4 regions of the Neobacillus canaveralius genome follow, and region 1 is predicted to be linked to each of the others. Evidence: riboswitches for the same ligand, from Rfam matches in the RefSeq annotation. Region 1 holds a riboswitch; each other region holds the start of a gene.
What was found. Region 1 has a riboswitch for S-adenosylmethionine ahead of mtnW (2,3-diketo-5-methylthiopentyl-1-phosphate enolase). Riboswitches for the same ligand answer to the same signal wherever they lie in the genome.
Positions count from the first base shown of each region.

Region 1 (7,599 bases):
GTGACTAGAATTCAACTATAAAATGAATGAATTAAAGCAGGTGAAATGATGAAACAATTTCCAACCTCCCAAACTTTAAATAATCTCCCGAAACAGTTTTTTGCTTCATTAGTAAAAAAAGTAGGGAAATACATTGAAGCTGGCTATGATGTTATTAACTTAGGACAGGGTAATCCTGATCAAGCAACCCCACAACATATCGTAAAAAAAATGCAGGAAGCTGTTACCAACCCTGTGAACCATAAGTATTCTCCTTTTCAGGGTTATCGATATTTAAAACAGGCTGCAGCGGATTTTTACAAACGAGAATATGATGTAACCATTGATCCAGATAGTGAAGTGGCTATTTTGTTTGGGGGTAAGGCTGGATTAGTGGAGATTCCACAATGCCTATTAAATCCTGGTGATATAATGTTGGTACCCGATCCAGGATATCCTGATTATCTGTCTGGAGTGGCGCTGGCAAAAGCAGAAATGGTTATGATGCCGCTAAGGGAAACAAATAGTTTTCTGCCAGACTATAGTGAATTACCTTCTGAGGCGATTGAGAGAGCGAAATTAATGTTTCTTAATTATCCAAATAACCCAACCGGTGCTGCAGCAACTAAGGAGTTTTTTGAGGAAACGGTCCAACTAGCCAGCCAAAATGATATCTGTGTTGTCCACGATTTTGCCTATGGGGCAATTGGCTTTGGTGGAGAAAAGCCAGTGAGCTTTTTACAAATTGATGGGGCAAAAGAAGTTGGCATTGAAATCTATACTCTTTCGAAAACCTATAATATGGCAGGCTGGCGTGTTGGATTCGCTGTAGGCAATAGCAGTGTGATCTCTGCGATTGAGCTTTTACAAGACCATTTATATTGCAGTATATTTGGCGGTATTCAGGAGGCAGCAGCAGAAGCTTTAACCGGTCCGCAGGATTGTGTTCGAGAATTGAATCATCTCTATGAGCGTAGAAGAAATGTTTTGATAAATGGGCTACGTTCTCTTGGCTGGAATGTGACGGCGCCAAAGGGATCATTTTTTGCTTGGCTAAAGGTACCTGAAGGGTTTACTTCTACTGAATTTGCAGATATCCTCCTGGAACAAGCACATATTGCTGTGGCGCCTGGGATTGCATTTGGTGAATTGGGTGAAGGTTTTGTCCGGGTTGGTTTGCTCACAAGTGAGGAACGTTTAGGAGAAGCAGTGAGAAGAATTGGTGAGTTAGGAATTTTCGAAAAATAGATTGACAAAAAAATTGATTCTTGGGATAATGCAAAATATAGTTTATCAACATGCTAATAATAAATAATACGATCGTTTTCTTATCAAGAGCAGGCGGAGGGAAAAGCCCGATGAAGCCCGGCAACCGACTTAACACTAAGTTAGGCACGGTGCTAAATCTTGCAGCGCAGGCTGAAAGATGAGAAGATGTTAGTTTGCGATGCTAACCTCTTCTTTTTGGAAGAGGTTTTTTATGTTTCTCTAGAAAGGAAGAGCTAATTTGACTGAATTAATCGCTACATACCTAGTTCATGGTGAAAAAAATCTTGTGAAAAAAGCTGAGGAAATTGCTTTAGGTTTGACTGTCGGTTCATGGACGAACTTACCTGAACTAGAACAGAGTCAATTACGTAAACACAAGGGCAGGGTAGTTTCGACTGAAGGTTTGCAAGAAGATCAGTCGATAATCCGTATAGCCTATCCAACTATCAATTTTTCTAATGATATTCCTGCAATTCTGACCACTGTTTTTGGAAAACTTTCATTAGACGGAAAAATAAAATTAATTGATTTACAATTTGAGGATGAATTAAAAAGCAAATTCCCTGGTCCTAGATTTGGCATTGAAGGATTAAGAGAGAAGCTTGGTGTTTTTAATCGTCCGTTATTAATGAGCATTTTTAAAGGAGTTCTTGGGAAGGATATCCATTTCCTAACAGAGCAGCTAAAGCAGCAGGCTCTTGGCGGTGTTGATTTCGTAAAGGATGACGAAATTCTTTTTGAAAATGAGCTGACTCCGTTTGAAAAAAGAATAATAGAAGGTAAAAAGGTGTTACAAGAAGTATATGATGAAACCGGACATCGTACTTTGTATGCGGTAAATCTTACAGGCAGGACATCGCAGTTGAAGGACAAAGCTAGAAAAGCAAAAGAACTTGGTGCAGACTTGTTACTATTTAATGTTTTTGCCTATGGATTAGACGTTCTTCAAGAGTTGCGAGAGGATGACCAAAATTCTTTGCCATTAATGGCTCATCCTGCTGTAAGTGGGGCTTTAACATCATCTTCCCACTATGGTCTCTCTCATTCATTGTTATTAGGTAAGCTTCTCAGACTTGCTGGTGCTGATTTGTCATTATTCCCATCACCATATGGAACAGTGGCATTAGAGAAATCCTCGGCAATATCAATCGCAGAGGAATTAATCAAAACGGACACTATCAAGCGGTCGTTTCCTGTTCCTTCAGCGGGCATTCATCCTGGGTTGGTGCCACTGTTGATTCGGGATTTCGGAATTGAATCTGTCATTAACGCTGGAGGCGGCGTTCATGGCCATCCAAACGGTGCGCTCGGCGGCGGACTCGCATTCAGGCAAGCGATTGATGTGAAACTTCAGGGGAAGACCTTAGCAGAAGGTGCTGAGCAATATCCGGAGCTTAAGAGTGCATTGCAGTTATGGGGAAATGCAGAGGTGTCAGTATAATGAAGCCGGTCATCTACTGTGATTTTGACGGGACCATTACTGATAGTGATAACATCATTGCAATCATGAAGAAATTTGCACCACCTAATTGGGAGCTAATTAAAGACCAAATTTTAACACAAGAGATCTCTATTAGTGAGGGTGTAGGAAAATTATTTTCAGAACTTCCTAGCAGCCAAAAAGATGAAATTACCAAGTTTGCAATCGAAAACGCCAAAATCCGGGAAGGTTTTTCTGAATTTGTCGAGTTTGCTAGAGCAGAAAATATACCCTTTTATATTGTCAGCGGCGGGATTGATTTCTTTGTTTATCCGATTCTTGAAAAATACGGTCCATTTGAAGGGATTTATTGTAACCACAGTGATTTTTCAGGGGAAAACATAAGAATACTTTGGCCTTACATCTGTGATTCGTTGTGTGAAAATGAATGCGGATGCTGCAAACCTAGTATTATCCGAAGGTTAAACCAAGATGCAGATACCTTTACAATCGTAATTGGTGACTCCGTAACCGATTTAGAGGCAGCGAAACAAGCTGATTTCGTTTTGGCAAGAGATTTGCTAGAGAAAAAATGTTCTGAATGGGGTTTAAATTATAAAGGTTTTACTACCTTTTATGACTGCATAGAAGAAATTAAAAATCAGATTGAGGTGAGGACATCATGTTAAAGGAAAAATGGCAGGAGTTAGCAGACATAAAGGATGAACTGGCTGAGCGTGATTGGTTTATGGGAACAAGCGGCAACCTTGCAATAAAGGTAAGTGATCATCCACTGCAATTTCTGGTGACAGCCAGTGGTAAGGATAAACGCAAACGTACAGAAGAGGACTTTTTGTTAGTAGACGAATTTGGGCATGCAGTAGAAGAAACTCATTTAAAGCCTTCTGCAGAAACACTGCTTCACGTTGAAATTTATCGAAAAACTAATGCTGGCTGCAGTCTCCATGTTCACACCGTAGATAATAACGTGATTTCTGAGGTTTATGGCGGCCAGGGTGAGGTAACTTTTAAGGGGCAAGAGCTGATTAAGGCTTTCAACAAGTGGGAAGAGGACGCAGTACTGACGATTCCGATTATCGAAAACTATGCTCATATCCCAACACTCGCACAGGCTTTTTCTGAGCATATTAAAGAGGATTCAGGTGCTGTGTTAATCCGTAATCACGGAATCACTGTATGGGGAAGAAATGCATTTGAGGCAAAAAAAATCCTCGAGGCATCGGAGTTTTTATTTAAATATCAATTACGCTTACTAGAACATAAACCATACCAATTGTTTAAAGTTGTATAAAAATAGAGGGAGTGTTGATCTGATCATGGCATATATTACATTTCAAAATAGAGAAGAGAAAATTCAAAACCAAGAAGAAGTAGCAAGCTTTCTAGCTTCACAAGAAGTAATCTATGAAAATTGGGATATTTCAAAACTCCCAGATACGCTTGTTGAAAAGTATCTTTTAAGTGATGAAGAAAAGAATGAAATTCTATATGTTTTTTCAACAGAAATCTCAGACATATCTGCTAGAAGAGGATACAAAGCACAGGATATTATTTCTTTATCTGATAACACCCCAAACCTAGATGCCATGCTAACAAACTTCAAAAACGAGCATCACCATTCGGATGATGAAGTTCGTTTTATCGTAAGCGGTCATGGAGTGTTTGTTATCCAGGGAAAAGACGGAGAGTTTTTCGAAGTTCATCTTAACCCTGGAGATTTAATTTCAGTTCCAGAGAACACAAGACATTATTTTACACTAGAAGAAGATCGTAAAGTAGTTGCTATTCGTATTTTCGTTACTACTGAGGGCTGGGTGCCAATTTACGAAAAAGAAGGAATTCATCAATAATTTTTAAAAACTGGCTGCTATAAAGCCAGTTTTTTTATGTATTTTAGTAAATAAATTTACTAAATCATCACTGAAAATAGCATGAAAATTGTCGTAAAAACAAAGAATAGCATGTGAATTTTGTCGAAAGATGTAATAAAATGCTTGTTTTGTCTACTTTTGCGAAAGTATTTACTTTTGTCTAAAATCTTGTCATAATTCATCAAGTAATCAATTTTTTAGCAGTTTAGTGTAAAAGAGTAAGGAGTAGGTGGAGAGATTGGATATGGAAAGTTATAACCCTTCTGAGATGCTTAACGCAATAAAAGTTAAACGTGCAATGATGATAAATTGTGCAAATAAAAAAGGATTCACAAGTGAAGAAACGATAAAATACAGCCAAGAATTAGATGTTTTAATAAATGAGTATCAGAGAGCAGCTCAGCAATTTTCACGGCCAAACGAAGAAGTGAGATTTGCTTTTAATCAGATGGTTATGATTTGGCCGAAAGTGTTTGTATAAGAATCTCACTTAAAAAATGTCTATTAAAAAAACCATTACTAATAGACCAGTAATAAATGCATAAGTTGAAACTCTTTCATTGCCATCTCCGTGGCTTTCTGGGATTAACTCTTTATAAATAATAAACAACATCGCTCCAGCCGCAAAAGAAAGACCATAGGGGACAAGCCCTTGTACAAAGGAAGTTAAATAAAACCCGATAAAAGAGGTGACAATTTCAATTGCACCTGTTAGAGTTGCCAGTAAAAAGGCCTTGAATTTGCTTAATCTTTGATTGAGTAAGTACAGTGCAACAAGAAGGCCTTCTGGTGCATTCTGAAACCCAATCGCAAGTGCAATCAAATTCCCCGTATCCTCAGTTTGCGAAGCATAGCTGACACCGACCGACATACCTTCTGGAATATTGTGCAGAGTAATCGCTGCAATGATTAACAATGCCTTTTCATCAAATTGAATTCCATACTGATTATGTTCAAGGTCAATATGCGGAATTTTTTTTTCGAGAGTGGTTAATGCTAAAACCCCCAAGAATACTCCGATTGAAAGTGAAACAAAACCGCCCAGCTTCATAGCTTCAGGAATAAGCCCGATTGTTGAGGCCGCCATCATAATTCCAGCGCTAAAAGCCAAGAGTATATCCATCCAGCGGTGTGTAAGTGACTGATTGATAAAAAGAATGATTAGAGCACCTGCACCCGTTGATAAAGCAGAAAGAACACTTCCTACAAACACTTCCATCATACCAGCCTCAAACCTTTCATCTATTAAAAATAGTGCTAAATAAAATTTACTACATAATTAGACAGAAACTGTGATTTTTATCATTGTTTATATCTGAATATTACTTATAGTTAAATTAGTCCTATTATTTTTTACTATTCATTCACATCATGAAATCTTCTGCCTTTATACTTCTAGACTTTACCTCATACCTTAAATTTATCAATTTTAACAAAAGAATTCTATCATTGTTTGGTACTATGCTTGTGTTGCGATACATATATCGTAATATGGCATTTTTTATAACCAAGGAAGGCAAACGCTTTCAAAACAAACAAGCAAAAATGGGGGAGGGAAAGTACTACATGCACATTGTCGTATGTGTAAAACAAGTACCAGATACAAAAATCATTAAAATCAATCCTAAAACAAACACACTCGACCGACGAAGCGCACCAGCCATTCTAAATCCTTATGATGCTCATGCTGTACAAGAAGCTGTAAGCATTCGTGAAAAGACCGGTGGTACGATTTCAGTTTTGTCGATGGGACCACCGCAAGCAACCGCAATTATTAAAAAAAGTATTGAGATAGGTGCTGACCGGGGATATTTGATTACGGATCGTGCCTTTGCAGGGGCTGATACACTTGCAACCAGCTATGCCTTATTTAAAGCATTAGAAAAAATCAATAAGGAAATTCCAGTGGATATGATTATTTGCGGCAAGCATGCCATTGATGGAGATACTGGACAGGTAGGACCTGGTATTGCCAGAAGGTTGGATATTCCACCGGTAACCAATGTAATTGAAGTTGCTGAAGTCAATTTAGAAGAAAAAACTGTGTTAATCAAAAGAAAATTATCCAGCGGCTATGAATTAATTCAAGCAGAAATGCCATGCCTTCTGACTGTTGAAAAAGAAATAAACCAGATCGAATATTCTCCTATGCCAAATATGATTAAAGCTGCAAGATATGAACCAGTAATTTGGGCTGTTAGCGATCTTGAAAATGTTGACCGTGTACAGCTTGGACTAAAAGGTTCGCCAACAATTGTTGGGAAAATGTTTACTCCTCCACGTCCTGAAGGCGGGAAAAAAATTGAAGGCTCCCCTGATGATCAAGTTAAACAACTTATGGATATCTTGATGGAGCAAAAAGACGTTTTAACATTACAGTCATCTAAACAATAAAGATCATTCTTTTGAAGCGGGGAGGAGTTTACATGAATTTTGATGATTACCGTGGCGTTTGGGTATTCATTGAACAAAATGCCGGTAAAATTGAAGGAGTTTCACTCGAATTGCTTGGAGCAGGCAGAAAGCTGGCTGATAAATTACAAGTTCCATTGGCCGGTTTTTTACTTGGGAGTGGAATAAAACCATTGGCTAACCAAGTAATTGCATATGGTGCAGATGAAGTATACCTTGTTGACCATCCGGTTTTGAAAGATTATCGGACAGAATCCTACATGAAGGGTGTTATGCAGCTTGTACCAAAATACAAGCCAGAAATTATTCTTTACGGAGCAACACCAAATGGCAAAGATTTAGCCAGTGCTGTGGCAACTGATTTGGTTACAGGTCTGACTGCTGACACAACCATGCTCGATGTTGACGTAGATAACCGTTTGCTTGAAGCTAGTCGTCCTGCATTTGGCGGAAATATTATGGCAACGATTCTCTGTAAAAAGCATAGGCCGCAAATGGCGACTGTAAGACCTAAGGTAATGAAGGCTCTTCCTCCAGATACGGGAAGAACAGGTAAAATTATTGAGGAGAGCATCACACTCAGAGAAGAAGATATGCGCACAAAAGTACTGCAAATTGTGAATGACG
Region 1 covers NZ_JBDFLL010000001.1:4,695,395-4,702,993, reverse strand. Annotated here, with positions in the region: gene ABC255_RS22980 (pyridoxal phosphate-dependent aminotransferase) at 49-1,227, shown strand; SAM riboswitch class I at 1,305-1,412, shown strand; gene mtnW (2,3-diketo-5-methylthiopentyl-1-phosphate enolase) at 1,487-2,689, shown strand; gene ABC255_RS22970 (2-hydroxy-3-keto-5-methylthiopentenyl-1-phosphate phosphatase) at 2,686-3,357, shown strand; gene ABC255_RS22965 (methylthioribulose 1-phosphate dehydratase) at 3,351-3,980, shown strand; gene ABC255_RS22960 (1,2-dihydroxy-3-keto-5-methylthiopentene dioxygenase) at 4,006-4,539, shown strand; gene ABC255_RS22955 (aspartyl-phosphate phosphatase Spo0E family protein) at 4,805-5,041, shown strand; gene ABC255_RS22950 (ZIP family metal transporter) at 5,051-5,782, opposite strand; gene ABC255_RS22945 (electron transfer flavoprotein subunit beta/FixA family protein) at 6,127-6,954, shown strand; gene ABC255_RS22940 (electron transfer flavoprotein subunit alpha/FixB family protein) at 6,987-7,599, shown strand, end outside.

Region 2 (7,599 bases), 3.9 Mb from region 1:
GAAAATAGGGCTTTATTGTTTATTAATAGCAGGTGTGTTTTTATCGATTGCGCCGTTTTATTGGATGCTTGTCGGTTCTACCCTGCCATCAGGAGAGATTTTTCGTTTACCTCCTAAACTTCTTCCAGGTGACTACTTAGTAAAGAATTTACATTCGCTTAATGAGTCATTGGGGTTTGCCAAAATCTTTTGGAATTCATTGTTTATTGCACTCGTTTATACATTGGTTAGCACACTTATTAGTTCAATGGCTGGGTACGCATTTGCAAAATTTAATTTTAAGGGTAAGAACTTGTTCTTTTTTATTATTTTATGCACACTAATGATTCCTTCTCAGGTGACATTGATTCCTTTGTTTGAAATGATGGTTACCTTTAATTGGTTAAACACGTATCAAGCGATTATTTTACCAACCCTTGCTTCTCCTTTTGCGATTTATTTGATGAGGCAGAATATGAAATCTGTTCCAGACTCGATTATCGAGGCATCACGTGTAGATGGGGCAGGAGAATTAAAAATATTCTTCACGGTTATCTTGCCTGTAACAAGACCTGCAATGGCAGCTGTTGCTATTTTTCTATTTATGTCACAATGGAATAGCTTACTCTGGCCGCTTATTACGCTAAATTCGGAAGAAATGTTTACTCTGCCTGTTGCATTATCCAGTTTAATCGGGATGGCGCGGATTGATTATGGACAGTTAATGTTAGGAACTGCGTTATCTACGGTCCCCATTATGGTCTTTTTCCTATTGCTCCAAAAGCATTTTATTTCTGGGATTTTAGGTGGTGCGGTAAAAGAATAAGAGGTAGGTAGGGTCCTAAAATTAGAGAGCCCAGCGACAAGGTTATGTCACTGGGCGTCTTTTTATATGGACTCTGCCGCTTTTCTCTCTTTAAATTCTGCTTTAATCTGAGTTAATGTATCAGTGTCTGTAATCAGTTTTAAAGCAGTTAGTGCAAGAGCTTTAGCACCGGTGATGAGTGCTTGGTCTCCTTTAGGAGAGGCTGCGGCTTCTCTAAATGGTACCGTATGCGGAATAAGATCGCTCGCACCAATTTTTATATAGGGATGAATGGTTGGGACAACCTGACTGATGTTTCCTGCATCTGTTGAGCCGATGCCTTTGTTTCCACCTTCAACCACGGTTTCACCTAGTTCTTCAACGATTTCCTTGAATACAGCATTATAACTACTATTTAATAGAAGATTGTCAACTTCATTTTGGAAAGCAATCACGTTTAACTTTGCCCCTGTAGCCAATGCGGCACCTTCCGCCACTGCTTTTACTCGTTGAGTAACTTCGTTCAAACCAGTTCTTGTTGCAGCTCGGATGTAAAATCTTGCTTTTGCATATTCAGGGATAATATTTGGTGCATCCCCGCCATGGGTGATGATTCCATGAATCCGTACATCGCCCGGTAGTTGCTGCCTTAATGCATTGATTCCATTAAAAAGCTGAATAACTGCATCGAGTGCATTTATTCCTTCATGCGGGTTAGCTGATGCATGTGCCGGCTTTCCAATAAACTCAAAATCTAGTGGATCTACAGCTAGAGATGAACTGGTTAGTCGTGTCTCACTATTCGGGTGAATCATTAGTGCGGCGTCAATCCCGGTCACTAGTCCGTGTTTAACAAAACTGCCTTTTGCACTGCCGTTTGGCCCGCCTTCTTCTGCCGGGGTACCGAAAACAACGGCTTCTCCGCCTGTTTCTTGTAAAACTTTACTCAAGGCAATCGCTGCAGCAACACTAGTGGTTCCAATAATATTATGTCCGCATGCATGTCCTAGGCCTGGAAGGGCATCATATTCGGCTAGGAATGCAATGGATGGACCTGGTTTTTCTGACTTTTTACGAGCAATAAATGAAGTTTCATGTCCAGCAACTGCCTTTTCAACCGCAAAGCCTTCTTTTAAAAGAATGTCGGCCAAGAGGGCAGAAGCAAAAAATTCTTCATTGCCGATTTCAGGACTTTCATGAATTTTCTGACTAGTTGACAGGTAAAGCTCTTTATTGCTTTCTACATTTTCTATAATTGTTTCTTTTAAGGCGTTTATGGATATAACAGTTTCTGACATCGTTTTTCCCCTCCTTAAATTGTCCAGCTCCAGCGCCAGAGGAAAATTGAACTGCATTTTTCCCTTTTCAAGGCGCTTCCGCTTTTCTTTCTACCAACCAATATTGCTAAGTGGCACGAATGTTGGAATCATGTTGCCTTTGTACTCTTTTTCAATAAATTCTGCTGTATCTTCTGATTGGTAAAGTTCTGCTATTCTCTTATAAGTTTTGTTGTCTTTGTCTTTTGCTTGGACAGCGATAATATTCAGGTAAGGGGTAGCTGTTTCACTTTCAGCAAAAATCGCATCTTCTAATGGGCTAAGACCTGCATCACCGGCAATCCCGTTATTGATCACAGAAGCAGCAACGTCTGGCAATGCTCTAGGTGTTTGCGCTGGTACAACTGGAACAAATTCAATGTTCTTAGGGTTTTTCTTTATTTGAGTAAGATCTCCATTTGGATCAAAATCTTTTGGTAATTCAATAAGTCCAGCTTCTTGAAGAAGTAATAATGCACGGCCTTGATTGGATGCATCGTTCGGAAGCGCAATTTTTGCACCATCTGGAATGTCTTTGACATCTTTGTGTTTTTCAGAGTAAATTCCCATTGGGGCAAGGACGGTAGTTGCGATTGGCACTAGGTCTAATTTGTGTTCTTTAATAAATACATCAAAATAGGCAACGGTTTGGAATGCATTAACATCTATTTCACCTTCTGCAAGTGCAGTGTTGGGAGCAACGTAATCTGAGAATGATACGATTTCGATATCGATTCCCTCTTTTTCAGCCTTTTTCGCTACAAAATCCCAAATACGTGTATCGGTTCCGCTAACACCAAGCTTAACGGTAGTGGTTTCTTTACCCTCTGATGTTTTCTCAGCGCAGCCAGCGCCAATAATCGCTAATGTAATAATAATGATGGATAGTAAAAGTTTTTTCATCGTATTTTTCCTCCTAGTTATCTTCGTCTAATTTTTTTTGCTGCTATATTCCCAAATGACTGTAGACCTTGTACGATCACAATCAGAATTCCTACTGTAATCATCATCGTGACTGTATCAAAACGCTGGTAGCCATATGTAATTGCCAAATCTCCAATTCCACCGCCGCCGACTGCCCCAGCCATTGCCGAAGCACCAACAAGACCGATGGTCGCGATTGTCAGGGCAAGAACTAGTGAGCTGAGTGCTTCAGGAATTAAAAATTTACTAATAATTTGCCATGGGGTTGCGCCCATTGCCTCTGCTGCTTCAATGACACCAGGATCAACCTCTAGTAAGGAATTTTCTATCAATCTGGCAATATAGGGTCCTGCATAGAAGACGAGAGGAACTACTGCTGCTGCGGTTCCAATCGAAGTTCCAACAATCAACCTTGTAACGGGTATCATTGCCACCAATAAAATGATGAACGGAACAGATCGGAAAATATTAATAATTCCATTCAATACATTAAAAACCGGCAGATTCTGAAGCAGATGGCCTTTCCGTGTTACGACAAGTAAGATTCCCAGCGGCAGTCCAAGGATGGTTGAGAACAAGAGTGAAAAAGCAACCATCTGGACCGTTTCAATTAAAGCAGAAATAATTTGCTCTGAGTTAACTAGCATGTGCTGTCACTTCCTTTATGCTGATTTTCTTCTGGTTGATGTAGGTTAATGCACGGATGATTTCTTTGTCAGAGCCTTGGAACTCAACAATTAAGTTTCCAAACGGTGTGCCTTGAAGCTCAGTAATGGTTCCGAACAGGACATTGATATGAATATCAAACTGTTTGGCAAGTTCGGAGAGCAGGGGCTGACCGGATGTGCTGCCTACAAAATTAATTCGGTAAACCTTTTGCATTCCGTCATGTTTTTGAATGATTTCTTTTATAGAATCAGGGATCTGGTCGTTCATGACAGAGCTTACAAAGTTCTTTGCCGTCTCCGTTTTAGGAGATGAAAAGACGTTAAACACCGTGCCTTCTTCAATAATTTTACCGGACTCAATCACTGCCACTCGGTCGCAAATTTCTCTGATGACCGCCATTTCATGGGTAATGATTAGAATGGTTATGTTGTATTCCTTATTGATTTTTTTCAACAGCTGTAAAATGGAGCTGGTTGTCTGTGGATCAAGTGCAGATGTGGCCTCATCACAAAGTAGAATCGATGGCTGTGTTGCCAAGGCCCTTGCAATTCCAATTCGCTGCTTTTGTCCGCCTGAAAGCTGGTCAGGATAATAGTCCGCCTTGTCGGCCAACCCGACAAATTCTAGTAATTCCTGAACGCGCTTCTTAATACCATCCTTTGGAACTTTGGCAAGTGTCAGAGGCATTGCGACGTTGGCAAACACTGTTTTTGAGTTTAATAGATTAAAGTGTTGAAAAACCATGCCAATATTTTTCTTAATCTCACGGACTTCTTTTACGGACATCGAAGTGAGGTCATGACCATCGACGATTACACTACCTGAGGTCGGACGCTCTAGTAAGTTTACACAGCGGATAAGTGAACTTTTCCCAGCACCGCTAAACCCGATTACTCCGAAAATCTCTCCCTTATTAATCTTCAAATCAATTCCATTCAAAGCTGCAACCTGCTGCCCGCCACTTTCATAAACCTTTTTAAGATTCTGAAATTCGATCATGGTGTATCTCTCCTTTTTTAACAAATAAAAAACCCTCTTCTTGGAAACAAGAAGAGGGCATGCCGATGCAAAGTAATAGCAAAAAACTCTTCTTATCTCCCAAGCTTGCTGCTTGCTGGATTTGGCACAGTCCCCAATTGGTTCCGCTGCCGAGGTGTCATAGGGCCAGTCCCTCAACCTCTCTGGATAAGAAATATTATTCAGTTAAAAATAAAAAACCTCTTCTTGAAAAAGAAGAGGGCAAATTGAAATAATTAGCGTCCTCTTCTTATCTATCAAGTCGCACTTGCTGGATTTGGCACAGAATCTTGTGATTCCGCTGCCGAGGTGTCATAGGGCCAGTCCCTCAACCTCTCTTGATAAGAAGTATTTTTACTTTATTCATTTTTTGAACTTGTTAATTAATTTACTGTAGGGATAGTGAAAAGTCAAATCCCTTTTTTAAAATAATAATTAATTCCTTGGTTTTAAAGCGTTCTCAGTGCTTATAAATAGGCATTTTTAATAAATAAAAAAAATTTACTGCTGGCCTTCGCAAAAAACAAAAAAAGAGCGATAGTTTTCGCTCTCTTTCTTGAACTTTAAACAACTATCTTCTTTTTACCAAACAAAGTACCCCTTGGATGATTAACACAAGTGAGAATAAAAGGACAGCTATGACACCAATTAGGAGAACTAACGGACTAAGCGGCGCTAAGAATCCAGTTAGCTCTACTCTTAATAAGGCAAAACCGGCAAGGATACATAAGAAGTATAAAAACGGACTGCGATCTAATACACTCATTGCATATTCACTCCTTTCTTGGGGTTAATTCATTACTATTCATAAAAGGAGTATTTTATTTACCAGAATAATAAATCAGTCACAAATAACTATTTATTTGGAAAATTAATCCTCCTGTTCGGGTGGGTAGAGTAGGTCTTTTGGCATTTTATCTGGATGAGGATTGATAGGTGACTATATGAGCAAGGATTTGGAAAGTATAATTTTTAATTAGTTGTTTTTGAAGGAGATAGTCCATCCATGTGGAAGCTGGTATTTATTTTCTTTTTTATTCTTGTTATCATTGCTTTTCTAGTCCCAAAGAGATTGACTAAAATTGAATTATATACAACGAGTCTTTTTGCTTTGGTATTTGGTATCAATGTAGATTTGGTTCTCGTCTTTAAATACCATTTGTACGGATATTTTGGTGAAGGTTTTCAATGGCTGGGGTTTGTTGGAGAATTTCTTTACTTTATTCCAGTCAGTATTTTGTTCTTAAACTATTATCCCTTTAAACGGACTAACCAACAGAAACTCTTTTATATCCTTGCATGGACAGCAGGATCCTCCATTATTGAATTTATTGTTGAAAGGACTCACTTTTTTAACTATACTGGCTGGAAGCTCTGGTATTCCATCTTTCTATATCCCATCGTTTTTCTAATCTTGGTGTCTCATTTAAGGATGGTTAGGAGAATTATAAAATTAGATCGATAAAAATGGGGTTGGATTCTACTGAATCCAACCCCATTTGTTAGGATAACTTAAACTTCATCAAAATGCTTCCACACTTTTCTTCACTACTTTTTCCGCTTTAAGCTCCGGATGAACCCTTCGTATGACGGTTGGTCTTAAAAGAGTAAGTACTACACACACACATAATCCAGATGACAGGAGCAGAACCCATTCTGCAGGGAAGACATCATACAGAAATCCATACAGCACCATACCTAATGGTGATAAAGCAATTGCTACTGTTTCAATGAGTGAAAATACACGTCCCTTAAATTCGTCGGCAATTTGTTTTTGCATCATCACTTGTGTTGGCGTGTTAACGAAAACAATACACACTCCTAAAACAAATTGAAGAAGAATGTAGTAACCAAACATGATGTTATAAGACATAATGAAGAGTAATGGAAGAGTGGAACTTCCCATGACGACCCCCATGAGAACAATGCCTCTTTTTGAAACCAGCAGTGGAAATTTTATCTCTTTCCGAATGGAGAGATAAATCGATAACAGCAGCATACCGACCGCGAAGGCACCTTCTGTAAAACCAAAATGATGGGAAAGCATTTTTAATTTTTCAATCAGAATAAAGGAATATCCAACCTGATAGGCACTGAAAAGGAAATTAACTAATAACGCAATCCAGATAATGGTCATCAACATCGGCTGTAATTTTAAATAGGATACACCGGCCTTCATTCCTTGCCACATGGATTCTTTCGACTTCTCCACTGTTTCTGCTTTTTGGACAGCGAACAAAGTGAAGTTCATCGTAGCATCGAGAACGATTGCCACCGTTGAAGCAGCCATATAGAAAATAAGGAAAATTGGCATGGAAATCACTCCATACAAGAGTCCTCCGACTGCTGGAGAAGCAATAGCCGCAAAGGAAACAGACATTTGATTTAATGACATGGCTTTTTGAATTCTTGTTTCATCCACAAGCCCTGTAATCGAGGAAGTGAACGCTACACTGGAGAACATGGATGTAAGGGACAGAAGGCAGGTAGTAATATAGATAGCGGTTAAAGATAATCCAGAGGTGACACTGACGACTAACAATCCCCCTATCCCTAAGGTCGTCGCTATTTGTGAGGTAATTGCAATCCTTTTCCGTGGGTACTTATCGATGATATAACCTGCAAATGGAGCTGCGATGGTACGAGGCAATACATTACATATCAAATTCAGTGCAAAACTTTTCGCCGATCCTGTTGCCTGCAAAATATAAAAACTAATTGCAAATGAATATACCTGCGAACCAAACGAAGCAATCAGTTTGCTGATGGTGAATGTCCAAAGATGATAAGTGGCTTTTTTCAACATTACACTGCTATTCATAAAAATCTCCTCTTTTCTTTAAAGTTTAATTTAATTAAACAAATCATAACACGAAGTTTTTACCAAAT
Region 2 covers NZ_JBDFLL010000001.1:843,696-851,294, forward strand. Annotated here, with positions in the region: gene ABC255_RS04100 (carbohydrate ABC transporter permease) at 1-805, shown strand, start outside; gene ABC255_RS04105 (M20 family metallopeptidase) at 868-2,082, opposite strand; gene ABC255_RS04110 (MetQ/NlpA family ABC transporter substrate-binding protein) at 2,173-3,003, opposite strand; gene ABC255_RS04115 (methionine ABC transporter permease) at 3,021-3,671, opposite strand; gene ABC255_RS04120 (methionine ABC transporter ATP-binding protein) at 3,661-4,692, opposite strand; SAM riboswitch class I at 4,782-4,885, opposite strand; SAM riboswitch class I at 4,958-5,058, opposite strand; gene ABC255_RS04125 (hypothetical protein) at 5,282-5,476, opposite strand; gene ABC255_RS04130 (CBO0543 family protein) at 5,717-6,175, shown strand; gene ABC255_RS04135 (MFS transporter) at 6,233-7,531, opposite strand.
Region 2: linked by a shared signal. The riboswitch ahead of ABC255_RS04120 (methionine ABC transporter ATP-binding protein) and the one ahead of mtnW (2,3-diketo-5-methylthiopentyl-1-phosphate enolase) in region 1 are both predicted to bind S-adenosylmethionine.

Region 3 (7,599 bases), 1.1 Mb from region 1:
CTTCTTTGTCTAGATTCGGTTCATACCATTCTGAAACGGTAATAACTCCATATACTTCTTTATTGTATACAAGCTTGATTTTCTCCCCTACCTCAAGTGTTGCTGCTGTTTCATAGGAAACAGGAAGTGTAACAGGAATTGACCAAATCGTATTGTCTGCAAGGCGCATGTTCTCCACGACATTTTCATAATCGGCTTTCCCAAGGAAACCGGTTAAGGGACTAAATAACCCAACACCGATTAACTCAAGGTCACTTAAGGCAATGGCGTCGATTTCTAGTTCTTTTACAATGGATGTTACATCATAGTTTGGATCAAATGCTTGGATAAGTTTACCTCCATGAGGTGCTGGTAAAAATGACAACAGAATCAAACCTTTCTTCATTTAATTTACGTTTTTTTTAAAATCCTCTAAATTAGAGATTTATATCAGCGATAAAGAATTTATCGGTGAAATCAAAATGTTTTAGCGAAACTCTATCAAACTACTTTTCTACTGCTTCAGTAACTGGCTGATTTGACTTTTTCATCAAAAACGACACTCCGAATACAGAGATTAAAACGCCTGCCATCGCAACTATTGGATAAAAGTTATGCTCGATTAGCAACTGGATCAGTGTGTAGGAAAGCACCATGGACAGTACAGGTGACACAATCCAAACCGTAAGAAGCTGCACCACTATACCCTTTTTTAGGACAGATTTGCCATGCTTGGCAAAGCCGATGCCGATAATTGACGATGTCGTGATTTGTGTCAGTGGAACAGGAATCCCAAAAACCGAGGCTACAGTAACAATTGCTGCTCCTGTTCCAGAAATAACACAGCCTTCTTCCAGCCGAAGCGTGGTAATTTTTTTACCATTCGTTTCAAGAACACGCTGTCCTAACAGAATGGCACCAGCTGCGACAAAAAGCCCGCCCCAGAAAATCCCAGAACTTGTCGACATAATGTCAGCCCCGACTAGCGGTCCCACAGCGTTGGCGACATTGTTCATCCCCGCTGAGAAAGCTTCAAATAACCCCATACATACGACAAGTACGGATAGGATAGGAATGGCTTTCGGCGCCTCCATCCAGCGTTTCAATGTTTTGATTTTTAATAGATTCGCAGCTAGGATGGCAATCACGAATGCTGCAAAAGGAGTAAGCAGCCAGAAGACCATAATCATTGCTAAGTTACTAACAAATACGGATTGATAAACGATTCCGGCACCTACCACCGATCCAACTGCTACTTCACTCGTCGACAGTGGGATTCCGAATATATTAGCCAAAAACAACGATAGTGCTGCTGAAGCTAATACGATAAGAGCGATAGGTACGGTAAAAGTGCTGTTTGGAACAATTCCGCTGCCAATGGTTTTTACCACTTCGCCACCGCCTAGCCATGCCCCAAAGAATACGGTAACACCGCACATTAACAATGCCAATCTCTTCTTTACTACCCCTGCTCCATAAGATATCCCCATTGAAGCAGCTGCACCGCTAGCTCCAATATTGACTGCAAAAAACAAACCAATTATTACTGCTATAACTGTGAGCAATCTAAAAGCCCCCTTTTAGGATGTGTGTAAGCCACACTCCGTCTTGCCGCTTCCCGACCAGCGTCCTGCACGTGAATCACCATCTGCACTAACAGGCTGTGTACAAGGAAAACAGCCGATACTAGGGTAATTTTGATCATGCAAGGTATTGTAAGGGAGGTCTTTTTCCTTGATATAGGCCCAAACTTCGTCCCATGTCCAGTGAATGAGCGGACAGATTTTAATGTTCTGAAACTTATCATCTTTATTTAAAAATTGAGTGTTTGCTCTTGTTGGTGATTGTTCCCTTCGAAGCCCTGAGATCCAAGCTTGTTTCGCCGTCAGCGTCTCCCTTAATGGAATGACTTTACGGATATTACAGCATTGGTTAGGCTCCCTCTTCCATAGTGCTGACCCATATTGCTCGCGTTGCTCATCTAATGTCAGCTTTGGCAGTTTTCGCTCTATATTTAATGAAGGGAAACGCTCTTCGATTTTGTTAATAACCTCATATGTTTCCGGAAAGTGTAAGCCTGTATCTAGGAAAACGATATGCGCGTCTGGCTTAACCTGCTGGATGAGATCGATTAATACGATTGCCTCTGCACCAAAACTGGATGCATAGACAATTTGGTCTTCTGCATAAGAGTTGTATGCCCACTCCAATACCGATTTTGCTCCTTTTGTTTTATCCTCAATAGAGAATTGATCGGATATTTCACTCCAGTTTTCATATGTTACCGTTGTAGCCATTCCTATAAACCTCCTCTGTTTATCAAAAAAGCCTTCCCAAAAAGGAAAGGCATCTCACGATTGTTTAACGCCTTATCTCCCAAAATGAAGACCATTTTGCTGGAATTAGCACCTTGCACAGCAGGTTGCCGGGCTTCATAGGACCAGTCCCTCAGCCTCTCTTGATAAGTATTTGTAATTGATGAAATTAATCCTACCATACCAATAGGTTTTATGTAAATGAAAAAATATAAAATTTAGAAAAATTAATTTGTCTCTATTTTAGCCCAATAAAAAATTAAGCGTCCTAGACGGATATTTCGTCCAGAACGCTCACGTTACGTAGTAATATTTTCAGGCTGACTTACTTTCCATTTTTCTAATTGAGTTAAACCTCGTTGTTCGTTTAGTTGTTTTTTAGCTATCTCTATACCTTCTCCTATATCATTGACGACACCGAACAGGTAATAGCGGATGCCGGTGTTAAAAAGCACTTGATTGTAAAATAGCTGTAATGATTTGGATTGTTCCCCACTGAGAATCGCCAGCGTAATGTCAGACTGTTCTTGTGCAGACAGCTTGGTATCCTTATCTAACTCTTGCACCAACAGCCCATTTCCTCTGGTTTGACAATCGATGATTCGATTTTATTGTCTGTAATTTTATAAATAAAGCTGTTGCGGTGAACAGGCAAATCCTCAGAACCTTCCATTCCTTGAACCACATAAACATTTTTAAAGGAAAGCTCTTTAAAAATAGGGGCAATTTTGTTAATCGCTGTCCGATGATAAGCACCCATCATAAGTGATTCTGCATTCGCTAAATTTAATAACTTCTCTACTGTATTAAAAAGAGTTCTTACCCCCAGCTCTTTGCGAATCCCCCTCAGCTTTCCTAAACTAGGGCAATATTCCTCTGTGTTTGCAAATGCAATTCCTGCTTCTTGAATTGTTTTCACCAATCTTTGTGGCGGTTGAGAAACATTTAGACCTAAATGTATAAGTATATCCTTAAGCGCTATTCCATATTTCGGCGGCAGTGAATCGCTGCCATGTAAAAACACTGGAAACCCGTATTCAGCCATCAAAATGGCTGTTGGTATACTTCCTGTAAAAGAATTCCTTCCATTATACGGACTGGCCAGATCAATAATTGACTGGTTTGACGGCTCTAGTTTATTACTAACATCCTGATAGGCATGCACAAATGCGAGCAATTCCTCCGGCGATTCCGTTTTCAAGCGGAGCGCAATCAGATATGCTGCAATTTGCGCATCTGTTGCCTTGCCGCTAATAATCGTTTGAGCGACTTCTTTTGTTTGTTGATAATCTAAGTCTTTGGACCCTCTTTTTCCTCTTGCGACCTCTTTAAGCCATTGTTGCATAGCTTTCCGCCTTCCCCTCTTCCTCTAGTAAACTTATTTTATCACGGAAGGTGACAACTTCTCCAACAACGATCATAGCAGGATTTTGAATACCTTCTTTTTCAACCACACCGACAATTGAGCTAAGTGTCCCTGTAACCGTTCGCTGCGCTAACGTTGTTCCTTGCTGAATGACCGCAACAGGGGTATTTTCCTTTTTTCCATGCTTCAGTAATTCCTCGCAAATATAAGGTAGATTTGTGATCCCCATATAAATCGCCAGCGTATCAACTGCAGTTGCGAGACTTTTCCAATTAATATCGGTTGGTTTCCCCGTCGACTTATGCCCCGTGACGATAGCAAAAGAACTGCTTAATTCTCGGTGTGTAATTGGAATTCCAGCATAGACAGGGGCGGCTATACCTGCTGTTATACCTGGAACTACTTCCACTTGAAGCCCCTTTGCCACCAAGGCTTCCACCTCCTCCGCTCCGCGTCCAAATACGAAAGGATCACCGCCTTTTAATCGCACAACGTTTTTCCCTTGTTTGGTGTACTTCACTAACAGATGGTTGATTGTTTCTTGCTGTAATGTATGATAATTTGGTTGTTTCCCACAATAAATAAGCTGGCAATTCGTTTTTGCTTCCTTTAACAGTTCCGGATTAACCAAACGGTCATATAGAATAACTTCTGCATTCTGGATACATCTTAATGCCTTTACCGTTATTAATTCCGGGTCACCCGGACCTGCTCCAACAATATACGCTTTTCCCATAACCATCGCTCCTTCTTATCGCTGTGTACTCGATACTGCTGCTTTTGTTCTGGGCATTTCCAAAACCATTCTCGATTCTTGTTTCCCGTGTGTATAATAAAGTGCGAATCCGGTAAAAAGAGCCCCACTGACTAAATTCCCAATTAGCACAGGTATTTGATTCCACAGCCACCAATCAGCTATGCTAATATCTGCGCCAAGAATCATGCCTGCTGGGATGACAAACATATTGACCACTCCGTGCTCAAAGCCTTGGGCAAAGAAAATTACTATTGGCAGCCACATTGCCGCAATTTTTCCAATTACGGACTTTGTCGTCATTGCCATTACAACACCAAGTGTCACCATCCAATTACAGAGCATCGCTTTTACAAATACGACGAGCAACCCTTCTGAACCGAGACTTTTGTACCCCAGCGTTTTCGTTTCTGCCACTGCAAGGATTTTTGCTGCAACTGCATGATTGGTGACCTGACCGAGCTGTGTAACTGCTACTATATATAAAATGGCGTAAAAAACAGCTCCAATTACATGACCAACAATGACCCAAAACCAATTCTTTAACATCTCGGTTCCTGTTGCTTTTTTCGCCATTACTGCAACGGGAATGAGAGCAAAACTTCCGGTAACTAATTCCAATCCAAGGAGAATAATAATGACAAATGCAGCAGGAAAAAGTAATGCCCCGACAATCCCTAGTCCTGTTTGGATCTCAGCTGTAAAAGCCAATGTTGTGCCAAATCCGAGCAACGCTCCACTTAGTGCACCCCTGATGAGCAGATCTTTAACAGGTAATTTCGCCTTTACTTTTCCTGCTTGAATCATACTTTCCACTACTTGATTTGGACTTATTATCGACATCTTTTCACCTCCTCATTTTAATGGGTCTGTTTCCTCATCGTTCACTTTGGACTTTTCTTGGTGACCCTAACCCTTCTCTCTCTTTTGGTTCAGTCGCTATGAACCTCTTATAGTTACCCAAACCGCAAGCTCTCTTCGATTTCGGTCACTATAAACCTCCTATAGTTACCCAAACCACTACCTCTCCTCGAATTCGGTCACTATAAACCTCCTATAGTTAACCAAACCACTACCTCTCCTCGAATTCGGTCACTATAAACCTCCTATAGTTACCCAAACCACTATCTCTCCTCGATTTCGGTCACTATAAACCTCTTATAGTGACCGAAACCACAATTTCCACGCTTACACAGTCACTATAAACCTCTTATAGTGACCGAATCCACAATTTCCACGCTTACACGGTCACTATAAACCTCTTATAGTGACCGAAACCACAATTTCCACGCTTACACGGTCACTATAAACCTCTTATAGTGACCGAATCCACAACTTCCACGCTTACACGGTCACTATAAACCTCTTATAGTGACCGAAACCACAATCTCCACGCTTACCCGGTCACTATGAACCTATCGAAAGAGGAACCTACATCCCCTTCTATTCTCTGATTAAGACAAATACTTGACCATCCTTAACCTCCACTGGATATGTCTGAACGCACCCTACATCCGGTGACTGAACCTTGCCGTCTTTAACGCTTATTTTCCAATCGTGCATAGGGCAAAATACATATTCACCACTGAGTATTCCTTCCGCGAGAACGCCGCCTTTATGGGGACAACGGTTCTCAATGGCTCGTATATCGCCATTTTCTGTTTTAAAAACGGCGATTTCCTTATTGCCGACGATGACTGTTTTTCCCAACTTTTGTGGTAATTCCGCTACTTCCCCGATGAAGACGCTGCGTAATGTTTTTTCCATAAGATCCACTCCACTCCCCATTATTTCGTTTCTACTGGTACCTTTACATTTTGATATAAGTCTCTTAAAAGGTTCTTATTATTAATCGCTTCTTTCCATGGATCTTTAACCACAGACAGTGCCTCATCAATTCGATTATTGTATTCCTTCACCATTAATTCATCAGAGAGTACCTCTCTAATATGGTCTATTCCTAAGCGCTCCACCCATGCTGAAGTCCTTTCCAGGTATTTAGCACTTTCACGATAATATTGAAGGAATGCACCAATCATCTCGACCAACTCATCACCTGATTTGAACTTAAACAACAAATCCGCTTCACGCAGATGAGTCCCGCCATTGCCGCCGACATACATTTCCCAAGCACCTTCCACACCGACAACTCCGACATCTTTAATTCCGCTTTCTGCACAGTTACGCGGACAAGCTGACACTGCCATTTTCAATTTATGAGGAGTGTTTAAGCCTTCGAACTTCCTTTCTAGTCGAATTCCCATTCCAATAGAATCCTGTGTTCCAAATCGGCAGAAACTTTCACCTACACAGGTTTTTACTGTGCGAAGTCCTTTAGAATAAGCAGACCCAGATGGCATATCAAGCTCTGCCCAAATCTTTGGCAGGTCTTCTTTATAGACACCTAGTAAATCGATTCGTTGTCCGCCCGTAACCTTTATCATGCCAACTTTATATTTATCGGCAACATCGGCAATTTTTCGTAAGTCATCAGAGGTTGTAACGCCGCCATACATTCTAGGAACAACGGAGTAGGTACCGTCCTTTTGGATATTCGCATGCATTCTTTCATTGACATATCTGGCTTCGTGCTCGTCTTGATATTTTAGTGGATTAATCATTCCTAAGTAATAATTTAGAGCCGGTTTACATTTTGAACATCCATCTGACTCCCACTCCAGCACGTTCATTACCTCGCGAATATGAGTGAGACCCTTTTCACGAATTTCGGCAATTACTTCATCTCTTGATAATGTGGTACAGCCGCAGATTGCTTCCTTTTGGTCCGTCTGGTATTGGTCACCAAGTGTACAAGAGAGTAAATCTGAGACAAGTGACCTGCAACCCCCACATGAACGGGAAGCGTTCGTACACCCTTTCACCTGATCAACCGTCGTTAATCCATTTGCTTTTATTGCCTCTACAATACTTCCTTTGGTGACACCATTACAGCCGCAAATAATCTCTTCATTAGACATGTTTGCTACTAAATCAACCTCAGAATTAGCACTTTGAGATGACTCTAAATACTCCTCAATCAGTGCCCCTTTTTTGATAAAATCGAATAACTTATTTCCATCCTTTGTATCACCAAACAGGACAGCACCTGCAATTTTTCCGTTTTCAATGAGTACTTTCTTATAAGTACCATTCCAATCGTCGTACATTTTATATACTTTGGTACT
Region 3 covers NZ_JBDFLL010000001.1:3,620,950-3,628,548, forward strand. Annotated here, with positions in the region: gene sat (sulfate adenylyltransferase) at 1-385, opposite strand, end outside; gene cysP (sulfate permease) at 486-1,544, opposite strand; gene ABC255_RS18200 (phosphoadenylyl-sulfate reductase) at 1,560-2,276, opposite strand; SAM riboswitch class I at 2,346-2,447, opposite strand; gene ABC255_RS18205 (transferase) at 2,594-2,863, opposite strand; gene ABC255_RS18210 (anthranilate phosphoribosyltransferase) at 2,848-3,639, opposite strand; gene cobA (uroporphyrinogen-III C-methyltransferase) at 3,623-4,396, opposite strand; gene ABC255_RS18220 (formate/nitrite transporter family protein) at 4,412-5,257, opposite strand; gene nirD (nitrite reductase small subunit NirD) at 5,858-6,181, opposite strand; gene nirB (nitrite reductase large subunit NirB) at 6,202-7,599, opposite strand, start outside.
Region 3: linked by a shared signal. The riboswitch ahead of ABC255_RS18200 (phosphoadenylyl-sulfate reductase) and the one ahead of mtnW (2,3-diketo-5-methylthiopentyl-1-phosphate enolase) in region 1 are both predicted to bind S-adenosylmethionine.

Region 4 (7,599 bases), 3.5 Mb from region 1:
GATACATCATAAACAGAGGAGGCACCTGGAAAGTCTCCGACTCGGGCAGGGTCTCCGGTGATAGCGAGTACATCATGCATTCCAAGAGTATGGAGCCCCATTAGGTGTGATTGCAAACCAATAATATTGCGGTCTCTGCAGGCAATATGGATCAGCGGTCGCATCCCTAATTCTTGTTTAACAAGATAACCTAAAGATTCATTAGAAATCCTCACCTGAGCTAACGAGTTATCTGCCATTGTTATCGCATCAATTCCTGCTTCTTTCAACGCCTTTGCGCCTTCAAAAAATTTGCTTGTATCAAGCTTTCTAGGTGTATCTAATTCTACGATAACCGATGGTCGTTCCTTAACAATTTCCTCAAGTGGCTGTAAGTCCCTTTTTGCTGCACGATGTTCAATGATGATTTTCTTTGTTTTTAATTTAACTACTTTCTCAGTGACAGGTACGGTATTTTTTAGTTCTGCCGCAAATGCCTGGATATGGGCCGGGGTCGTTCCGCAGCATCCACCAAGCAAATGTACACCCTCCTGACGGAAGCTTTGGGCTGATTTCTTAAAATAATCTGCATCTCCCTCAAAATGGAATTTACCATCTGTATAAGCTGGCAGACTCGCATTAGGGTAGGCCGAAAGGTAAGCATGTTTAGGCAGTTCAATCTGCTCTAGTGATTTTAACATATGATGAGGTCCAAGCCGGCAGTTCAAGCCAATGACATCAGCACCGAGGTTTTCAAGAGTGGAAAAGGCCTCATTAATCGGTGTCTGGTCTTGTAAAATACCTGGCTCATGAAGTGAGACTTGAGCAATGATGGGCAGCTTAGTTTCCTTTCGAGCGATCGTAAGGACCGTTTCCAGTTCCTCAAAATCATAAAAGGTTTCTAATAAAATGCCGTCCACACCTTCTAATAATAAACAGTATAGCTGTTCACGGAAACTGCGCTTTAATTCTTCTATTGATATAGTACTAGGTTTAATCCCGCGGTTACCGCCGATTGTTCCCAGCACATAAGTATTGTCTTGTGCTGCTAATTTTGCATTCTGGACAGCGGCACTATTAATCGCTTTAACGGAGTCCTCGAGACCATATCTCTGCAGTTTTAGATAATTTGCTGCATATGTGTTGGTTTGAATAACATCAGCACCAGCTTTAATATAGGCATGATGAATCTCTTGAATTTTTTCCGGATTAGAAAGGTTTAACTCTTCCAAGCAGCTATCTTTACCGAATGAATAAAGAAGGGTGCCCATGGCACCATCCCCTATTAAAATTTGGTTTTTTAATTTTTCTAAAAAGGTCATGATTATTCTCCTTGCTGCAAGACCAGTAGTTTTTCTTTCACTTGATGTAAAGCCTGAGAAAAGTCATGAATAAGATCATCCGGGTTCTCTAAGCCAACGGATAAGCGGATGAGGCTGTTTTTAATTCCTCGTTTTTCCCTTTCTACTTGGGACATAGCAGCATGTGACATTTTTGCCGGATAGGATAGAATGGATTCGACTGCACCAAGACTAACGGCAAAAACAGGGATTTTTACATTAGATAGAAAGACTTCAAGTGCTTGTTCATCCTGGAATTCAAACGATAAAACTGCACCAGGTCCTTTACTCTGACTTTTTTGAAGCTCGTGCTGTGGATGATTTTCAAGTCCAGGATAATAAACCTTCTCAATTAATGGATGAGTCTCTAAGAATTCTGCTATTTTAATAGCGGATTTTTGTGACTGTTCGAGTCTGACATGCAGGGTTTTTATTCCTCTAAGCACGAGCCATGCATCCTGTGGCCCAAGTACTGCGCCAAAAGAATTTTGTAAGGAATACAGCCTTTTACCTAATTCTTCATCCTTAACAACCGCAAGACCTGCAACGACATCACTATGTCCTGATAAAAACTTAGTTGCACTGTGGAGTACAACATCCGCACCAAGCTCTAAAGGTCGTTGGTACTCAGGGGTTAAAAAAGTGTTATCTACATAAGTGATTGCGTTGATCTCTTTTGCCAAAGTTGTAATGGCTTGGATATCCGTCACCTTTAATAAAGGATTTGACGGTGTTTCAACATAAAATGCTTTGGTGTTAGGCTGAATTGCCTCTTTTACTTGATCAAGATCTGTCATATCTACAAAGGTATGTTCAATTCCAAAACGAGTCAGTACCTGAGTGACCATTCGATATGTACCACCATACACATCGTCGGTAATTACTATATGGTCACCAGATGAAAGAAGAAGGAAGGCTGTTGAAATAGCAGCCATTCCTGACGAAAAAGCAAAGCCTCTCGTTCCACCCTCAAGTTCTGCGATAACATCCTCTAACGCTTCTCTCGTAGGATTTCCACTTCTAGCGTAATCGTATTTTCCGTAACTTTCTATATCAAATTGATGGAAAGTAGAAGCATGTTGAATCGGCACGCTTACTGCTCCCGTGGCCGGATCGACTTTATGCTGATTATGAAGGAGCTTGGTTTCAAAACTATAATTTTCTGAACTCATTATCCAATCACTCCTTCTTTTAATTTAGCTAGTGCATGTTCAAGGTCTTCAATGATGTCTGTTGGGTCTTCAAGTCCTACAGAGAATCTTAATAGTCGATTACAAACACCTGACTGAATTCGAATCTCTTCTGGAATATCGGCATGTGTCTGTGTTGCAGGATAGGTGATAAAGCTTTCAGTTCCACCAAGACTTTCAGCAAAGCAGATCAGTGAAAGACTTTGAAGGAATGGATTGACCCATGCTTCATCTTGTAAGCGGAAGGATACCATTCCACCTTTTCCTGGGTACAGTACATCTGTAATACCATCATGGTTAGACAGGTATTCAACAATCGCTTTTGCATTGCGTTCATGTCTTTCCATTCTTAGTGACAATGTTTTCATTCCACGCATTACTAACCAGGAATCAAAAGGACTTAAGACACCGCCTGCTCCGTTATGGTGGAAGGCAAGAGCCTCGCAAAGTTCTTTCCCCTTGGCAACAACAAGACCAGCAAGAACATCATTATGACCGCCTAAGTATTTGGTTGCACTATGGATGACAATATCTGCACCTAGCAGGATTGGTTGCTGAATTAGTGGTGTGTAGAAGGTATTGTCGACAATCAGCAAGATTCCGTGTTTTTTTGCGATTTCTGAAACAGCCGCAATATCTGATTCCTGCATAAGCGGATTTGTTGGTGTTTCTAGGAAAATTGCTTTTGTCTGCGGAGTTATGTTACTTTCAATCAATTCAATATTACAGGTATTTACATAATTTGTTTGTAATCCCCATTTTTTGAAGCCTTGTTCTAGTAATCTATAAGTACCACCATATAAATCCTCGCTCACAATCCATTCGTCCCCAGACTCGAAAAGAGAAAGAATTGTAAAAATAGCTGCCATACCCGAACTACAGGCAAATCCTTGATCTGCACCTTCTAAATCGGCAATCGCCTTTTCAAGCAGCTGTCGAGTCGGATTACCTGTCCGTGTGTAATCAAACCCTGTTGACTGCCCAATACCCTCATGACGGTAGGCAGTTGAAAAATAAACGGGAGGATTAACCGTCCCTGTCGCAGTTTCGCTGCGATTTCCAATTTGAGCTAGCTTCGTATCAATCTTATACATGGTCAACCACTCCTATATGAATAATAAAAAAAGTCTTCTTTAAGAAGAAGACTTTGGATGCTGTAAGCATTGTCATTCTTCTTATCTTCCAAGTTACCAATAACTTGTTGGACTTAGCACCTTTTCAATGAAATAACCATTGATGGTTGCTGAGGCGTCATAGGGCCATTCCCTCTACCTCTCTTGATAAGAACATAAGTATTTAGATTATTTATAAAATTTACTACAAATAGAAAGCCTAGTCAACATTTTTCTATTAATAATGACATAATAATGTTTGAAAGGTATAAAATGATGTATTTTCTAAGTTCGATATAAGTGATTTTCAGATTGACACGTTCTGTATAAAGAACTAAAATAAACTATATAGGGAAATAAAACCAAATTTTTTTATGATTATATTCTTTATTAAGTACAAAATCGCACTTTATATGTTTTTAATGGTGATGTCTCCTTTCCATTATCCCAGGAGGCACTCGGTCATACTGTGGGTCAGTGAACCTTAGACGCTAGTCGTCAAGAGTATGATGTGAGGACGGGTTAAATGCCCATTTTATAAAAATTTTCATTATGTGCTTTTAAAAGGAGTATATAATTAAAATTTTTCAAGAAAAAGAAAGGGGTGGGAACATGACTTTTCGACTGAGAATTTCTTTGTTTATATTATTTGATACATGTATTTTATTTTCATCGATTATCCTTAGTCATTATTTGGTAGAAGGAGACGTTACACTAAGTAGCCCTACTGCCAATTTCACGTTGGTGCTTTTGCTCACTCATTATGCCTTAACATATAGAAGCAAATTGTACAAAAAAGCATGGGAATATGCGAGTATAGGGGAATTATTAAGCATTTTTAAGGTTGTGAGTATATCAATTATTATTGCAGCATTGGTACAACAAGTGTTTTTTCATCTATCAAACTATCGATTTTTTACCGTTACATGGTTGATGAACTTAATTTTTATTGGTGGTACTCGATTCAGTTGGAGATTATTTCAGGAGAATTTTCTGATTAATGAAAAAAATAAAAGACGAACACTCATTGTAGGTGCAGGATCTGCTGGGATGATGGTGGCAAGGCAAATAAGAAAGAATAATAAAGCAGATCTATTGCCAGTTGGGTTTATCGATGATGACTTAAAAAAGCGGAATCTTGATATTTTAGGTATTCCAGTGATTGGTGGAACTGCAAACCTAGAAGAAATGGTTAGTAGAAACAAAATTGAAAACATTGTGATTGCGATTCCATCCCTAAGTAAAAAGGAATTAAATAAAATATTTATGGAATGTGCTAAGACAAGAGCTAAAACCCAAGTCCTTCCAATGCTCGAAGACCTTATGGTTGGAAAAGTATCTGTTAATCATTTTCGTGATGTTCAAGTTGAAGACTTGTTAGGAAGGGAACAAGTTGAATTAGATATTCAGAGTATTTCAGGATATATCAAAGATAAAGTGGTATTGGTTACAGGTGCAGGGGGCTCGATTGGCTCAGAAATCTGCCGCCAAATTTCTCTTTTTGAACCTGCTAAATTAATTTTACTAGGGCACGGAGAAAATAGCATTTTCTCCATAAATATGGAGTTAAGGGATTCTTTTAAAAATACAAACATCGAATATATTCCAGTTATTGCTGATATACAGGATAGCAGAAAAATGAGGGATGTAATGGCTACTTATCTTCCAGATGTGGTCTATCATGCAGCTGCACATAAGCATGTTCCATTAATGGAATCTAACCCAGAAGAGGCCATAAAAAATAACGTGATTGGGACCATGAATACCGCACAAGCAGCTAGCTATAATGGAGTTAAAACCTTTGTAATGATTTCTTCCGATAAAGCTGTGAATCCTACAAGTGTAATGGGAGCTACAAAAAGACTTGCCGAAATGATTATTCAACAGATGGATAAGGAAAGCCTAACAAGATTTGTTACTGTTCGTTTTGGTAATGTACTTGGAAGCAGGGGAAGTGTAATCCCATTATTTAAAAATCAAATCAAAAAGGGAGGTCCTATTACTGTCACTCACCCTGATATGGTGCGTTATTTTATGACGATTCCAGAGGCAACCAGGCTTGTTCTTCAAGCAGGGGCTTTAGCAAGAGGGGGAGAAATTTTTATTTTGGATATGGGGGATCCAGTGAAAATTGTTGATTTGGCTAAAAATTTAATAAATCTATCTGGTAACTCTATTGAAGAAATCGGGATTGAATACACTGGGATCAGACCAGGGGAAAAGATTTTCGAAGAATTACTAAAAGATGACGAGCTTACAGAAGAACAAATATATCCAAATATTTATATTGGGAAATCATCAACTATTTTTAGTCAGGAGATAGAAGAACTATTATCAATCTATGCGAATTTGAATCAAGATGAAGTAAGAAAGAGGATAGTAGATCTTGCAAACAAGAAAGGAACTACTGTATCCCAATTCCCAATCTTAATATAAGTATGATAAAGAAATGGGAGTGAATTCATGAAGAGAGTAATAGATGTAGTAATTTCTTTGATGACTTTAATTATTTTCTCACCTGTTATTGTACTAATTGGAATTTTGGTCAAATGGAAACTGGGTTCTCCTATCATTTTTAAACAGCAGCGTCCTGGATTAAATGGGAGGCCTTTTTATTTGTATAAATTCCGAAGTATGACGGAGTGGAAGGATAAAAATGGCTCACTTTTATCTGATGAACAACGTATGACCTCATTCGGATACTTTCTAAGAAAATTTAGTATTGATGAACTTCCACAATTTATTAACGTGTTAAAAGGCGAACTAAGTTTAGTTGGACCGAGGCCATTATTAATGGAGTATTTACCATTATATACTGAGGAACAAGCACTAAGACATTTAGTTAAGCCAGGGATTACAGGTTGGGCACAAATTAATGGTCGAAATGCGATTACCTGGGAAGAGAAATTTAAACTAGATGTTTGGTACGTCAAACATCAATCACTTTTACTGGATATGAAAATAATATGGTTAACGATTCTGAAGCTACTTCGCCCAAAAAACATTAGTCAAGACGGCCATGTAACAGTGGAATTATTTAAAGGTGCAGAGTTAAATAGAAGTGAAAAAAAAACGAACTATTAAAAAGTTGGAGGTGTTTGATTTGGTGTCTATACCCTCTAGAAATAGGGTTTTTCTTTCTCCTCCCCATATGGGTGGAACTGAATTAAAGTATATAAATGAAGCATTTGAATCCAACTGGATTGCTCCTTTAGGTCCAAATGTAGAAGCATTTGAAAAAGAAATAGCTAGAAGGTTCGGAGTTAATGGAGCTGTTGCTGTGAGTTCAGGAACCGCAGCCATTCACTTGGCCCTGTCAGTATTAAATGTTCAAAAAGGCGATACTGTCTTTTGTTCAAGCCTAACCTTTGTTGCTTCTGCCAATCCAATTTTGTATCAAGGTGCAGACCCTGTTTTTATCGACTCTGAACCCGATACGTGGAATATGTCCCCAACTGCACTAGAGATGGCATTCAAGCATGCGTTGGAGGAAGATAAAATACCAAAAGCAGTAATTATTGTGAATCTATATGGGCAATCAGCCAAAATGGATGAACTCTCCACTATTTGTAGAAGGTATCAAGTTCCTATTATTGAAGATGCTGCAGAATCATTAGGGTCAAGTTATAAAGGTACGGCAAGTGGAACTATAGGGGACTTCGGTATCTATTCATTTAATGGCAATAAAATAATTACTGCATCGGGTGGGGGAATGCTTGTTTCTAATAATGTGAGGGCACTGAGTAAAGCTCATTTTTTAGCAACGCAGGCAAAGGACCCAGCCCCATATTATCAGCATAGCCAGCTAGGTTATAACTACCGAATGAGCAATATAGTAGCAGGAATTGGAAGAGGTCAACTAGAGGTATTAGAAGAAAGAGTTAATTCTAGAAGAATGATTTTCAAGACTTATCAACTAGAATTAAAAGACCTTCCTGGTATTACTTTTATGCCGGAATTGAATGAGACATTCTCCAA
Region 4 covers NZ_JBDFLL010000001.1:1,191,828-1,199,426, forward strand. Annotated here, with positions in the region: gene ABC255_RS05755 (bifunctional homocysteine S-methyltransferase/methylenetetrahydrofolate reductase) at 1-1,301, opposite strand, end outside; gene metC (cystathionine beta-lyase) at 1,304-2,491, opposite strand; gene ABC255_RS05765 (methionine biosynthesis PLP-dependent protein) at 2,491-3,603, opposite strand; SAM riboswitch class I at 3,682-3,796, opposite strand; gene ABC255_RS05770 (polysaccharide biosynthesis protein) at 4,234-6,057, shown strand; gene ABC255_RS05775 (sugar transferase) at 6,085-6,705, shown strand; gene ABC255_RS05780 (DegT/DnrJ/EryC1/StrS family aminotransferase) at 6,725-7,599, shown strand, end outside.
Region 4: linked by a shared signal. The riboswitch ahead of ABC255_RS05765 (methionine biosynthesis PLP-dependent protein) and the one ahead of mtnW (2,3-diketo-5-methylthiopentyl-1-phosphate enolase) in region 1 are both predicted to bind S-adenosylmethionine.